Regions from separate parts of the Paenibacillus sp. FSL M7-1046 genome, predicted to be linked through region 1. Evidence: riboswitches for the same ligand, from Rfam matches in the RefSeq annotation. Region 1 holds a riboswitch; each other region holds the start of a gene.
What was found. A riboswitch is a leader RNA that binds a small molecule or an ion and turns the genes downstream of it on or off. The one in region 1 is predicted to bind cyclic di-GMP.
Positions count from the first base shown of each region.

Region 2: linked by a shared signal. The riboswitch ahead of NYE29_RS07510 (collagen-binding domain-containing protein) and the one ahead of NYE29_RS04480 (PA14 domain-containing protein) in region 1 are both predicted to bind cyclic di-GMP.
Region 3: linked by a shared signal. The riboswitch ahead of NYE29_RS07980 (anti-repressor SinI family protein) and the one ahead of NYE29_RS04480 (PA14 domain-containing protein) in region 1 are both predicted to bind cyclic di-GMP.
Region 4: linked by a shared signal. The riboswitch ahead of NYE29_RS29600 (hypothetical protein) and the one ahead of NYE29_RS04480 (PA14 domain-containing protein) in region 1 are both predicted to bind cyclic di-GMP.

Region 1 is NZ_JBBOXB010000001.1:1,066,892-1,070,004, reverse strand. Features, by position in the region: gene NYE29_RS04485 (sugar phosphate nucleotidyltransferase) at 111-1,484, shown strand; cyclic di-GMP riboswitch class I at 1,622-1,702, shown strand; gene NYE29_RS04480 (PA14 domain-containing protein) at 1,715-3,113, shown strand, end outside.
Region 2 is NZ_JBBOXB010000001.1:1,751,076-1,754,188, reverse strand. Features, by position in the region: gene NYE29_RS07515 (hypothetical protein) at 8-421, opposite strand; cyclic di-GMP riboswitch class I at 1,045-1,134, shown strand; gene NYE29_RS07510 (collagen-binding domain-containing protein) at 1,218-3,113, shown strand, end outside.
Region 3 is NZ_JBBOXB010000001.1:1,856,025-1,859,137, forward strand. Features, by position in the region: gene NYE29_RS07970 (hypothetical protein) at 1-986, opposite strand, end outside; gene NYE29_RS07975 (helix-turn-helix domain-containing protein) at 1,408-1,740, shown strand; gene NYE29_RS07980 (anti-repressor SinI family protein) at 1,840-1,992, opposite strand; cyclic di-GMP riboswitch class I at 2,020-2,104, opposite strand; gene NYE29_RS07985 (2-oxoglutarate dehydrogenase E1 component) at 2,593-3,113, shown strand, end outside.
Region 4 is NZ_JBBOXB010000001.1:6,620,325-6,623,437, forward strand. Features, by position in the region: gene NYE29_RS29600 (hypothetical protein) at 103-1,134, opposite strand; cyclic di-GMP riboswitch class I at 1,210-1,301, opposite strand; gene NYE29_RS29605 (nucleotidyltransferase domain-containing protein) at 1,428-2,195, opposite strand; gene NYE29_RS29610 (RNA polymerase sigma factor) at 2,316-2,897, shown strand; gene NYE29_RS29615 (DUF4179 domain-containing protein) at 2,866-3,113, shown strand, end outside.

The DNA.
Region 1 (3,113 bases):
ACATTCCTTGCAGTGACTCTCATAACAGCTAAGTCTTATGCTTTTCACGTTTGAAGCAACCAATAACAATCCGATATTTTCGCGTCAACACATAATGAGGAGGGTTCCATATGAAACTGGTACTTCTATCAGGCGGTTCAGGAAAACGTCTCTGGCCTTTGTCCAACGATTCACGTTCGAAGCAATTTCTGAAGGTACTTGAGAGCCCGACGGGTGAGCCGGAATCCATGGTGCAACGGGTATGGCGGCAGCTGGAGGAAGCTAATATGTCGGGTTCGGCTTATCTGGCTACCGGCCGCAGTCAGGTGGAAATGATTCAAAGCCAGCTTGGCAGCGAGGTGCCTATCATCGTTGAGCCGGAACGCCGCGATACGTTTCCGGCGATTGCCCTGACAGCAGCCTACCTGTATTCCATGGAAGGCGTTTCGCCAAGCGAGACCGTGGCCATCCTGCCGGTCGATCCTTATGTGGAAGCCGCCTTCTTCGATACAGTAGTGCAGCTTGAGCAAACGATGCAGGAGAGCGGAGCGAACCTGGCGCTGATGGGTGTAGTACCCGAGCATGCTTCAGAAAAATACGGATATATCATTCCTACCAGCGCAGAGGCGGGAGCAAGCGGTTATCTGCAGGTAAGCCACTTCCAGGAGAAACCTGACCGTAAGCAGGCCGAGGAACTGATCAGCCGGAATGCCCTCTGGAACTGCGGCGTGTTTGCGTTCCGCTTGGGCTATCTGCTTGATATTCTGCAGCGCAAGGGATTGCCGCTGAACTACGAGGAACTGCAGAAGCAGTACAAACTGCTTGCTTCCATAAGCTTTGACTATGAAGTGGTGGAAAAAGAGGAGAAAATCGTAGTTCAGCCTTATGCCGGATTCTGGAAGGATCTGGGCACCTGGAACACGCTAACTGAAGAAATGAACAGCAATCATGTAGGCAAAGGGTTCGTGACGGCGGATTCCGAAGGCACATGCCTGATTAATGAGCTGGATATTCCGATTACGGTGATCGGCGCGAAGGATCTGATTATCGCTGCCAGCCCGGACGGGATTTTGGTTACCCATAAAGCGGAGAGTCCGAGAATCAAGGAAGTGCTGAAGTCTTTTGAACAAAGACCCATGTACGAAGAACGCCGCTGGGGCCATTATAAGGTCATAGATTATGTGAAATACGATGAGGGAAATGAAGTGCTGACCAAACGGATTTTTATCGAAGAGGGTAAAAATATCAGTTACCAGCTGCACCATAAACGCAGTGAAATCTGGACATTTGTCAGCGGTGAAGCAAGCATTGTGATTAATGAGAAGATGCATAATGTGAAGGCGGGAGATGTGGTGCGTATACCGGAAGGCACCAAACATGCGATTCTTGCGCTGACGGATGTAGAGTTTATCGAGGTACAGACCGGTTCGGAACTGGTAGAAGAGGATAACATCCGCATCACCTTGGATTGGGAAGATATAGCTTTGCAACAGTTTATCTCTTAGGCCTAAATAATCTATTTAACCAATTGTTGCAAATCCAAAACAGGCATTTAGAACCATTTATTAATTTATTTTTATTAATGCTCTAAATAAAAACTTCATAGGGACGATACTTACGGTAAGAGGGATTAATCCTTCCAAAACGACAAAGGCAAACCTAATCGAAAGATAGGGACGCAAAGCCATAGGGCCTTCGCAAGAGTGGCAGCCTGGCTACCGAAAGGAAGATGATTTTGAAAACTTACCGTAAGTCTCGTCTGCTGTCCACCTTGCTGTCTCTTGCCGTATTGTTAACCGCTGTGCCTTTAGGATTTGGGCTGTCGCCTTCAACCGCAGAAGCCTCATCAAGCACAGCAGTGCCGGTTAATCCGGACGCTTCAGCCGAAGCTGTCAAGCTGCTTAGTAACCTCTATTCCATTACCGGAAAAGGGATCATCTCTGGACAGCACGATTATTTGGAGAGCCCGGATGAATTCAGCAACAAGTTGAAGGGAACAAGCGGAGAATATGCTGCTCTTCACGGATATGAGCTTGGCGTAATTAGCGGCCAGTCGGAGAGTACGGCTGCATCGCAGCGCAAGAATGTGGTGAACAGCGCGATCAACTGGTACAAGAACGGCGGCATTGTCGCAATGACCTTTCATCAGAATCTGCCGGGGACGGCGTACCTCTGGTCCAATGTGCAGAAGCCGCTCACCCAAGCGGAATTTAACAGGTATGTAACGCCGGGCACGACAGAATACGCCAGCCTGATCACGGATCTGGATAAAGTGGCGGTGTCGCTCAAAAGCTTGCGGGATGCGGGCGTTCCTGTACTTTGGAGACCTTATCATGAAATGAACGGCAACTGGTTCTGGTGGGGGAAGAAAAGTAATTTTGCTGAACTGTGGAATATTATGTATGACCGTTTCGTGAACGTTCATCAATTAAACAATCTGTTGTGGGTATGGAACCCCAATGCACCGAATGCCTGGTCTGATCCTTATGCGCTGACCTATCCGGGCGCAAGCAAAGTGGATGTTCTTGCAGCAGATATATATGATAACGACTATATGAATAAGTACTATGACAGTTTGCTTAGTCTGGCTGCCGGTAAACCGATAGGTATTGGTGAGAACGGTGAGATGCCCAGCACGGCCAAACTGAAGCTCTCCCAGAAAAATTTCGTTTTCATGATGAACTGGGGAAAAATGCTCTATGAGAAAAATAGCACAACTACGATTAAGAGTTTCATGAATGATAGCTATACACTGACCCGGAATAAATATAAGAGTTGGAGTGCACCAGCCGCTGCGCCAACGGCAACACCGACGCCGACACCAACAGCAACGCCGACACCAACAGCAACGCCGACGCCGACACCAACGGCAACGCCAACACCGACACCAACGGCAACGCCAACGCCGACGCCGACACCAACGGCAACACCGACAGCGACACCAACACCAACGGCAACGCCAACACCGACGGCAACGGCAACGTCGAAGCCGACGGCAACGCCAACGCCTGACTCTAATGATTCAGTGGAAGCGCCTGTGTTGAGCGGACTTAAGGGAGAATACTTCAAAAACATGACGCTTTCCGGTACGCCGGCCTTGGTGCGCAATGATGCATTGCTTAACTTTAACTGGC
Region 2 (3,113 bases), 680 kb from region 1:
CCAAAGGCTATTGGCTTGCTTGAGGGCCGGATTTGATTTTGTACTGTTCCTCATAGCTGTTGTAGCCGGAGATATCGAGTCCCAGGTATTTGCGCATATGGATAGCGGCCTGTGCAGCGATGACGTCATCCAGCAGCAGCATCCGTTCATGATATCCCCGGCATATAAATTTGGCCTCGATGCCCACCTGGAGCCGCTGCTGTTCATAGACCTTAACTCCGCGTTTCCTCATTTCGGCGCGCACATCCCTCAGATCGGCAGTAGCCGCATTTGCAGCAGTACGGAGAACCTCCATGTATGGGGCGGGAGTCCGCAGTTGTGTCGACATAATGGCTGAATCCCGTTCAAAGGCTGATAAAATCAGCGGAAGCAATATATAGGATTTGACCAGTGTATTATCGTTACTCTCCGCTCTATGCATAAATTCAATCACCTCTAATAAGAACGTATATTCGTATTTTAACCGATTATTCAAAAATTAATCAATGGAATTTCTAAACAGCTGAAACAATGTGACATAATTCACAAAATAATTATAAGAATTATTTTATATTAAAATTGAAATAATAAATATTGAAAAATAAAGCTTATTAAAAAGGAGAATTGTGATGAATTATGAGGGAAGTCTCCGCCGCGGATTGTTGTTCGGGTTGTTTCTAAGTGTTCCACTATGGATGTCCATGATCGGCTGGGTTCAGCTGTTATAAAATATACCAATTCTGAGTCCGGCTGTTGCCCGCTGACTTATGTAAATTGACAATGACTAAAAACTGCTGCCAAAAGCTGGCGACAGTTTTTTTGCCGTTTCGACATAAGTTGAAAAGTGGTTCGAATATACTAATTTTTAATATTGAAAATTTGTTTTATGTGATTGGTGAATACAACGAAACCCTTATGTGATGCGGGATTGAGGACTTTTTCAGAGAATCTATCAAAAAAAATAAGGAATAGATTGACAAACAGAGAGGGGAAGAGATAGACTGATTCTAGTCCGAAAGTAACAAAAGTCATAGACTACATAGAATACGACTGTTACCAACTTCTCATGTATAATCGCAAACCGTTCGAAAGAGCGGGACGCAAAGTCAGGAATCTACAGCACTCTAAAGGTGCCACGATCGTCCGGCCGCCATGAAGCTAACCCTTCTTGGCGGTCTTTTTGTTGTTACGGGCTAATCTGTGCATTCATAGAATAGTTACATAGGAGGTACATATCGTTGTTGAAGAAAAAATCATTAGCCTTGATTCTGACGGGGATTTTAACCATCGGCAATATGCTTCATCCGGGGATCAATGTAGAGGCGGCGGCAAGTATGCCGTACACCCCAACACCGGTGCTGGGAGTCGCCGGCAATTTCAACGCCTTTATCTTTGGAGATTTCGCGCAAAGCAATGACCAGATCCACGGACGGCTTGCTGCTGCAGGGAATATTACTCTTCAGGGATATGGAGTATCCAAGGATGCTGTGGGCGGAGATGTGCTTATCGCCGGCAAAGACATCGACTTTTCAAATGGAACAGTTTATGGCACCTCTGTGTATGGAGGCAGCATGAAAAGTTCAGGAGCTGACCTTAAAGGAGGTACGCGGCAGGATCATCCGATCGATTTTCAAGCTGAGGAGCAATTTTTGATTCAGCGTTCGAGTGAACTTGCTGCTCTGAAACAAACGCAGCCCTTTGTCAGAGATGGAGGGAAAATGACGATTAACGCTCCGGATTCCTTTAATGTCATTCATTTGACTGCTGCGGATTTGGCGGTTACCAACGGTCTCCAGTTCAACATTGCAGGAAATGCCACGGTAATTATCAATGTAAGCGGGAATAAGGTCGTCATTCCGGATTTTCAAATGTGGAATGGCAAATCTCACAATGTGCTGTTCAACTTCTACGAAGCTTCTTCTGTAGCTAATGGGAACACAACCATTGAAGGCACCATGTTAGCGCCGCATGCCTTTGTGGCGTTCAGCCGTGCTGAACTGCATGGTACCCTTATTGCAAAAGGATTCAGCGGTTATATTCAGATGCATCATCATACCTTTGAGGGAACGGTGCCGCCAGTCGGCCCGACACCAACACCGAAGCCGACACCAACACCAACACCAACACCGACGGCGACGCCAACACCGACGCCGACACCGACGGCGACGCCAACACCGACACCGACACCAACGGCGACGCCGATACCGACGCCGATACCGACGGCGACACCGACGGCAACGCCGACGGCGACACCGACACCAACGGCGACGCCGATACCGACACCGACGCCAACGGCGACACCGACGCCAACACCGACGCCGACACCGACGGCGACGCCAACACCGACACCGACACCAACGGCGACGCCGATACCGACGGCGACACCGACGGCAACGCCGACGGCGACACCGACACCAACGGCGACGCCGATACCGACACCGACGCCAACGGCGACGCCGACACCAACGCCAACGGCAACACCGGTGCCGACACCAACGCCAACACCGGTGCCGACACCGACACCAACGCCAACACCGACGCCAACACCGGTACCAACGCCAACACCGGTGCCGACACCAACGCCGACGCCAACACCGACACCGACGGCGACACCAACACCAACGGCGACGCCAACACCGACGGCGACGCCGACACCAATGCCGACGGCGACACCGACACCGACGCCAACACCAACGCCAACACCGGTGCCGACACCAATACCAACGCCGGTACCAACACCGACGCCGGTACCAACGTCGACACCAACACCAACACCAGCGCCGACACCAACGCCAACACCGGCGCCGCCACCAACACCGGCGCCGACTCCGCCACCAACACCGGCGCCGACGCCGACACCGACACCGGTGCCAACACCGACACCGACGCCGACGCCAACGCCAACACCGGTGCCAACACCGACGCCAACACCGGCGCCGCCACCAACGCCGACGTCAACACCGACACCGACACCGACACCGGTGCCAACGCCAACACCGGTGCCGACACCAACGCCAACACCAGCGCCGACACCAACGCCAACACCGGTGCCGACACCGGTACCAACACCGACACCAACGCCGTTGCCAACAGTAGACCCGACGCCAGCACCGACGAGTGTAGCGCCAACAGTA
Region 3 (3,113 bases), 790 kb from region 1:
GCTTCGAGCTTCGCTTTATCCTCAGCTTCGAGCTTCGCCTTCTCCTCAGCTTCGAGCTTCGCTTTATCCTCAGCTTCGAGCTTCGCTTTATCCTCGGCTTTGAGCTTCGCTTTATCCTCAGTTTCGAGCTTCGCCTTCTCTTCGGCTTCGAGCTTCGTCTTCCTCTCAGCTTCGAGCTTCGCTTTCTCCTCGGCTTCGAGCTTCGCCTTTTTCTCAGCTTCGAGCTTCGCCTTTTCTTCCGCTTCGAGCTTCGCCTTCTTCTCAGCCTCTTTCAGTCCTTGGATTACGTCAGCGGCCTCTGTATGCATCAACGAGGTTTCGTCCGCATAACTCCTAGCCTGTTCGGCCGCGTTCGATGCCTGATGATAGGCTGCCTGCACATAAGCGTCCACTCTTCTGATGGAGCTTAGCTTTCTAACCATCTCCTGAAATTCGCCCAGCGTTAGATTGGCTTGGCTGAGCAATTGTTCGAATACCGGGATATCGTTATTTTGTGCGGCTGTTAATTGATTAAAATCGACCTCATATGGAGAAAGTCTCTGGTTCACTTCATTGACTTGCTGCTCCAGCTCTAATTGCGAGCGTGTTAGATAGCCTTGAAGCTCAGCTAAAAAAGCAGCCGCGCCGGCCGCAGCCTCACGCGTTTGTGCAGCAGCCTCTTGAATACCTCCAATACGTCCCTCTGCGGTCTCCGAGTCCGTATTCTTATCCGTTATCTCCGCCAGCACCTCTCTCGCCGCTTCACGCTGCCAGGCAGCAAGCTTCATCGCTTCGCTGGCTTGGTTGGCAATATGATCGACCGTGCTTGGAAACACAAATGCTGTGGTGATATTGGAGGATTCGGTTGCTGCGACGTTAGTCAGCAATGCATACGTGGGCGTTGTAATTTGGCCGATGCCATAAGCCGAAATCACTACGATCCCTGCAATTTGGGGAAGCGTATACCGACGGATATTTCTATTCCGGGAAGAACGTGAAAGCCTCACAGGAGCCTCTCCTTTAGCTGCTTGCAATTTCCTGCAAACAAAGTAATCTATTAACACCCAGCCTTTATGACGAACGTTATTCGTTCGTTATTAAGAACTATGACGTAAGTATATGCCATTACTCCTACAAATCAAAAATCTCATTTTGTTGCAATATTCTTAATAAAGAACGATTTATAGTTAATTTTCTGCTTTTAGCTTCATTTTCCTCAGCTTATCGTACTTTTTAACGAACGTTTTCGCATGAAAAATCTAAATGATACCGCAGAGGGAATAAAAATAATGGGGATGTGGAGTGGAAACGACATAAAAGGGGGATCATTCATACCGGAACTGATTCTATAGTGCTTTGTCCGTCTTCCGGTTATTTGTTATACTGTAACAAAAAGTACGGAGGGGCGTTTTTATCGTGCCAGATAATATGGGAAGTCGCATCCACCATCTCCGTCTGGAAAAAGGCTTGTCTCTTTCGGAGCTTGCGGATAAGGCTGATGTGGCGAAATCATACTTAAGCAATGTGGAAAGAAATATACAATCTAACCCCTCTATTCAATTTATTGAAAAAATCGCTGACGCACTTCAGGTGTCCATTCATGCGCTGCTTTACGGCGAGCCTTCCGATGTGCAGGAGTCACCTCTGGATGGAGAATGGTCCCGGCTCGTACTGGAAGCTATGGCTTCGGGTATAAGCAAGCGGGAATTCAAAGAGTTCTTGGACTATCAAAAATGGCGGCTGGAGCAGAAGGATTCCTGATTCATGCAGGTTCCTTCTACTGCCGGTCATACAGAAAGGGCACAGCGGAGAGATCCGCTATGCCCTTTCTGTATGTACAAAACTTTTAGCAACCAACCGCTACATCGCCTGTAAAGTCTTCTCATTAAAAAATTGGCGGATTTCATCCGCTTTGATGCCCGCCTGCTTAGCCGACATCAGCAAATATACCCATTCTAAATCCAGATCAACTGTCTGCAGTTCTCCGTTGTTCCCCTGGTTGGACTTATCCAAGAAATCTCCTCCTAAGATTACGCGTCCCCAGGCAGTCCGGCCGTCGTAGTATTTCTACATTAGACCCGAGACTTTGTGCCCCTGTCTTTCGGCAGGTTTACCCTTTACTGGATCCTTTACATGAAAGGATCTGGCTAGAAATTCATGAAACCGTTATCCGCAATAACATTATACAATATCTTACACGAAAAGTGTGTCGATTTATGGGAATATTGTATAAATAGAAACGGAAAATAATTGATTATTTTGCCAACAGCTTGTATGAATTACTCGATAACCCAAAAAAATTGTAGAACAAGCCTCTTTATCTATGTATGTATGTATATATGAAAACTGAAAACAACATTTTTATTTCGTTCATTTCAATCACACCGCCGCATCATTTTCATATAGTTAAGAAACCAAACTTATAATAGTTCTGTATGAATTAGGCACTGAATCATACCGTTTTGCGAACGGATTCAACCAAAGTATGAATTGATTACCCGCCTTGAAAGTTGCACAATAAGATGAGGAATGAAACCGCAAACATCGAAGCTCCACAAGGGCGCCGGCGAAATTTTGGCGCGCGTGGAGTTCATCCGTTAGGAGGATGTATTCATGGCAGCCAAAGATCCCTATAACGAAACTGTGTGGAGCAAGTATTACGGACCCAATCTGGGTTACATCCAAGAGAAATATGAGCAATTTGTAAAAGATCCAACTTTAGTAGAGCATAATTACCGCGATCTCTTCACCCTTTCCGGCCCCCCTCCATTGGCTCCTGATGCCGAACAGGCACCGCTGCCTGTGATTTCAGGAGATACTGAGTGGCTTAGAAAGGCCGTAAGGGCCTCCAAGCTGATCGCCAATATCCGCATACATGGCCATATGGCCGCCAATATCGACCCGCTGGACCGGGGAAACAATCCGATGGCGAAATATTTGGAGTACGAAACCTATGATCTGACCCGCGAGGATTTAATGGCTATGCCCGCCTCGCTGATCTGGGAGAATGCCCCGAATGACGTTCATACTGCTTGGGATGCCGTTCACCGGATGCGCCAGGCCTACACGCAGACCATTGCCTATGAATTCGGGCATGTGCGTGACGAGCAGGAGCTGCGCTGGCTGAACAGCCA
Region 4 (3,113 bases), 5.6 Mb from region 1:
TGCGATTGCGGGATTCATTGGAAATAGGTTCATACCCAATATTTACCGCTTTACTACTATCGTCAAATTGCACTGTTTTTTTGATAGTTTCTGAAAATTCATTTATGGCGTTCTGACTATTGTACGAAGCACAATATAGTCATTCGCGTCGCGTGAGATCAAAGTGTCTTTATTAAAATACACAAAATTGTCCGCACTGCGGTTTCGTTCCCCAAGTAAAAAGAGTTCCCCATTTCGGAGGTTCACTCCGCGGGCTACCAGTTTATTATTCATCATTTCCGAGAACACCGCATAATTGTCACCCACGATTAAGAGATCATTCCGGTCGCCAATTACCCATTCACGTTTGAGCAATACTTTAACCGGGGCTCCGGCTTTACTGCGGTCCATCGTCATATAGATGAAGTAATTTTTGGTCTTGCCGGCAGCATCCACTTCTTTGGAGTCAATCATCCAGACAATATCTTTACCATTCGAAGCTACGAGGTTGAAGGATTCATTTTCTTTCAGCTTGTAGAGCTCAATTGTTTTTGAACTTGGCAGATCATACAGATACAACGTCCCGGTGTCCCATTTGCTATAGATGAACTTGTCATCTACAAACTGGTGGACCTGATCAAAACCAAGATCATTGATGGTCTGAGTTTCCAGCGTCGTTTTGTTAGTGAAGTAAAAATCTGAGCCACTGCTGTGTGCATAATATTTGTCACCCACACCCAGTAATTCCGGAGTTTTCACTTCCAGCGGAAGCTCGCTTGTTTTTTTGGTTTTCAAATTGTACTGTACCAGCTTCTTCGGGTAGATATTAATTCGTTTAGTCACTTCAATTGTAGACTCATAATAATAAACACTGTCTCCCATAAGCTGCAAGTTCGTTTTGAACGTGTTAGTAGAAGTGACCTTCTCCGTCGTCTTCTTCTTCCAGTTATGTAAGTACAGCTGATGAGCCCCTTTGCTATCCTTCTCCAGTGAAGCGATTGTGTCACCTGTGAACTTGTAGTTGTAGTCAATCGGCATGTTATATGCAGTTTTGACATCCGTAAAAGTGTACTTCGCAGCTGCGTGGACCGGGGTGGCAATCAGGGGCCCAGCGGCCAAGACTGTAGCCAGAATAAACGCTAAGCCAGGCCTCAATTTGTGGCGAATCTTCAAAAACATGATTTTTTCAAGCTCCTTTTGTTGTATTTAGACAACAAAAAACCAAACTACATGAGCGTCCCCGCTGTCATGCCGCTTTCGTGAGCGGTTTAGACCGGTGGCTTTGCGTCTTCCGCCTTTCGGCGGAGTTGCCTTTGTTCATCAGCTGGCGCTTCCGAATCACAAACATATTTTGGTATTTATTATCTATCTAAATTTATAATTCGACAAGAGTAGTCATTATCCTCCTTTTTTCTCACATTCAAATATTGTTCGCTGTATCTGTTTTGTTACGATAGTGCGTAGATCCGTTTGACCATAAAATCGAAAAAACGCTGATTCCAGTTCTCTGACAGCCGTTCGGTCAAGTCTGCAATCAACACCACAGCGAGGTCCACCAGCTTCTGGACACCTGAAGGGAGTGCGTCCGGTCCAAGAGCATTTAACGCTCCTGTTAACTCATCCAGTTGCTGTGGACTGAGTTTGTGATGCAGTCTCTTAATGCCGAGCTGCGCTGTAGAAGGATCTGCTACATGCCGCAGAACTATCATTAGATCTGCCGCCAGATGACTGCCAAGCCGGTGTGCCCAGAGCAAATCGCCGCGGAGATACGCGGTTTCAAATTCCAGAAGACTGAAAGTGAAACCGGAAAGGATCCTCGTAATCTCTACATCCGACATGGGGAAGCTCTCTGCCTTGTAGTTGGCAAGACAACCCTCGGGATCATGCAGGACAAGGATTTGTTCGGTTTGTTTCAGACTCTCCGCAGTCACTGTATAAAGATCGAAATGCAGACCGTCTTCAAACACGCCAACAATTTGTGGTCCTACGAAGTTAGCTTCCGACCAGAATATCAGCGGTTTATAGCTCTCCATATAGGATATTCTGCGCGCTAAAAAATCCGTCAATCCCTCGCTGTGGACCAAGCAGTACAAATCAACATCCGAGTAAGCATCCTGCTCTCCTCTGGCATGTGCGCCTTTCAGAAATACCGCCCTGACTGCCGGATCATCCTTTACGGCCAAGCCTACCTGACGGATTGCTACGTCTTGTTTCATTCTCTCTTCCCCCTGCAATGTGTAGTATGATCTGAACATAATCTTTCTTTTTTATAAAAAGTGAGAAATATTGTGGCGCTGGTGCGTCTTATATACAAATAAATTAATGGGAGGCACTGGATGAAGGCACAGGACAACGACGAACAAATCATTGCCGAAGTGCTGCAGGGCAACCGGGAGGCCTTTGCGGTACTCGTAGACAAATACAAGTCGAGCTTGTATGGTCTGCTGCTCGGTATGGGCGCCAGTCACCAGGATGCACAGGATTTGGCCCAGGAAACATTTATCAAAGCATACCAGAAACTCCGCGAGCATCATGGCCAATCAAGCTTTGCCGCTTGGCTGTACGCCATTGCGATCAACCACTTCAGGTCACTGAAAAGACGGAAATCCCCAGGCCTAATAAGCAGCACCTTGCTGCAGGAGAAGGATCGCGGGCCAACCCCTGAAGAGCAATATATGCGCAAGGAAGACGAGCTTGAAATGCACCGGAAATTGTCCAAGCTTCCAGAACGTTACCGGATTGTACTGCTGCTTCGCTATACCAATGAATTATCCTATGAGGAGATCTCAGCGATAACGGGAATGCCGATGCATCAGGTCAAAAATTGTCTCCACCGCGCCCGTCAAAAGCTGAAGAAACAATGGCCGAAATCCAGGGAGGGTTCCAATGAAAAAATGGGCTTACACCAATCACAATGACTTGTCCGGCACTGATAACGATCTACTGACGGATTCACAATTGTATACAAGCTCTAATCTAGCTGATGATTTCACAGAGCGCGTTATGGAACAAGTTCGCAATACAGAGATACAGCCCGCCTCCGGGCAAAAATTATCCGAGATATCCGGAATGCAAACGGGCCGCACCCTAAAAAGAGGTTTAAAGTGGGGCAGCTCTGTTGCTGCAGTGATAGG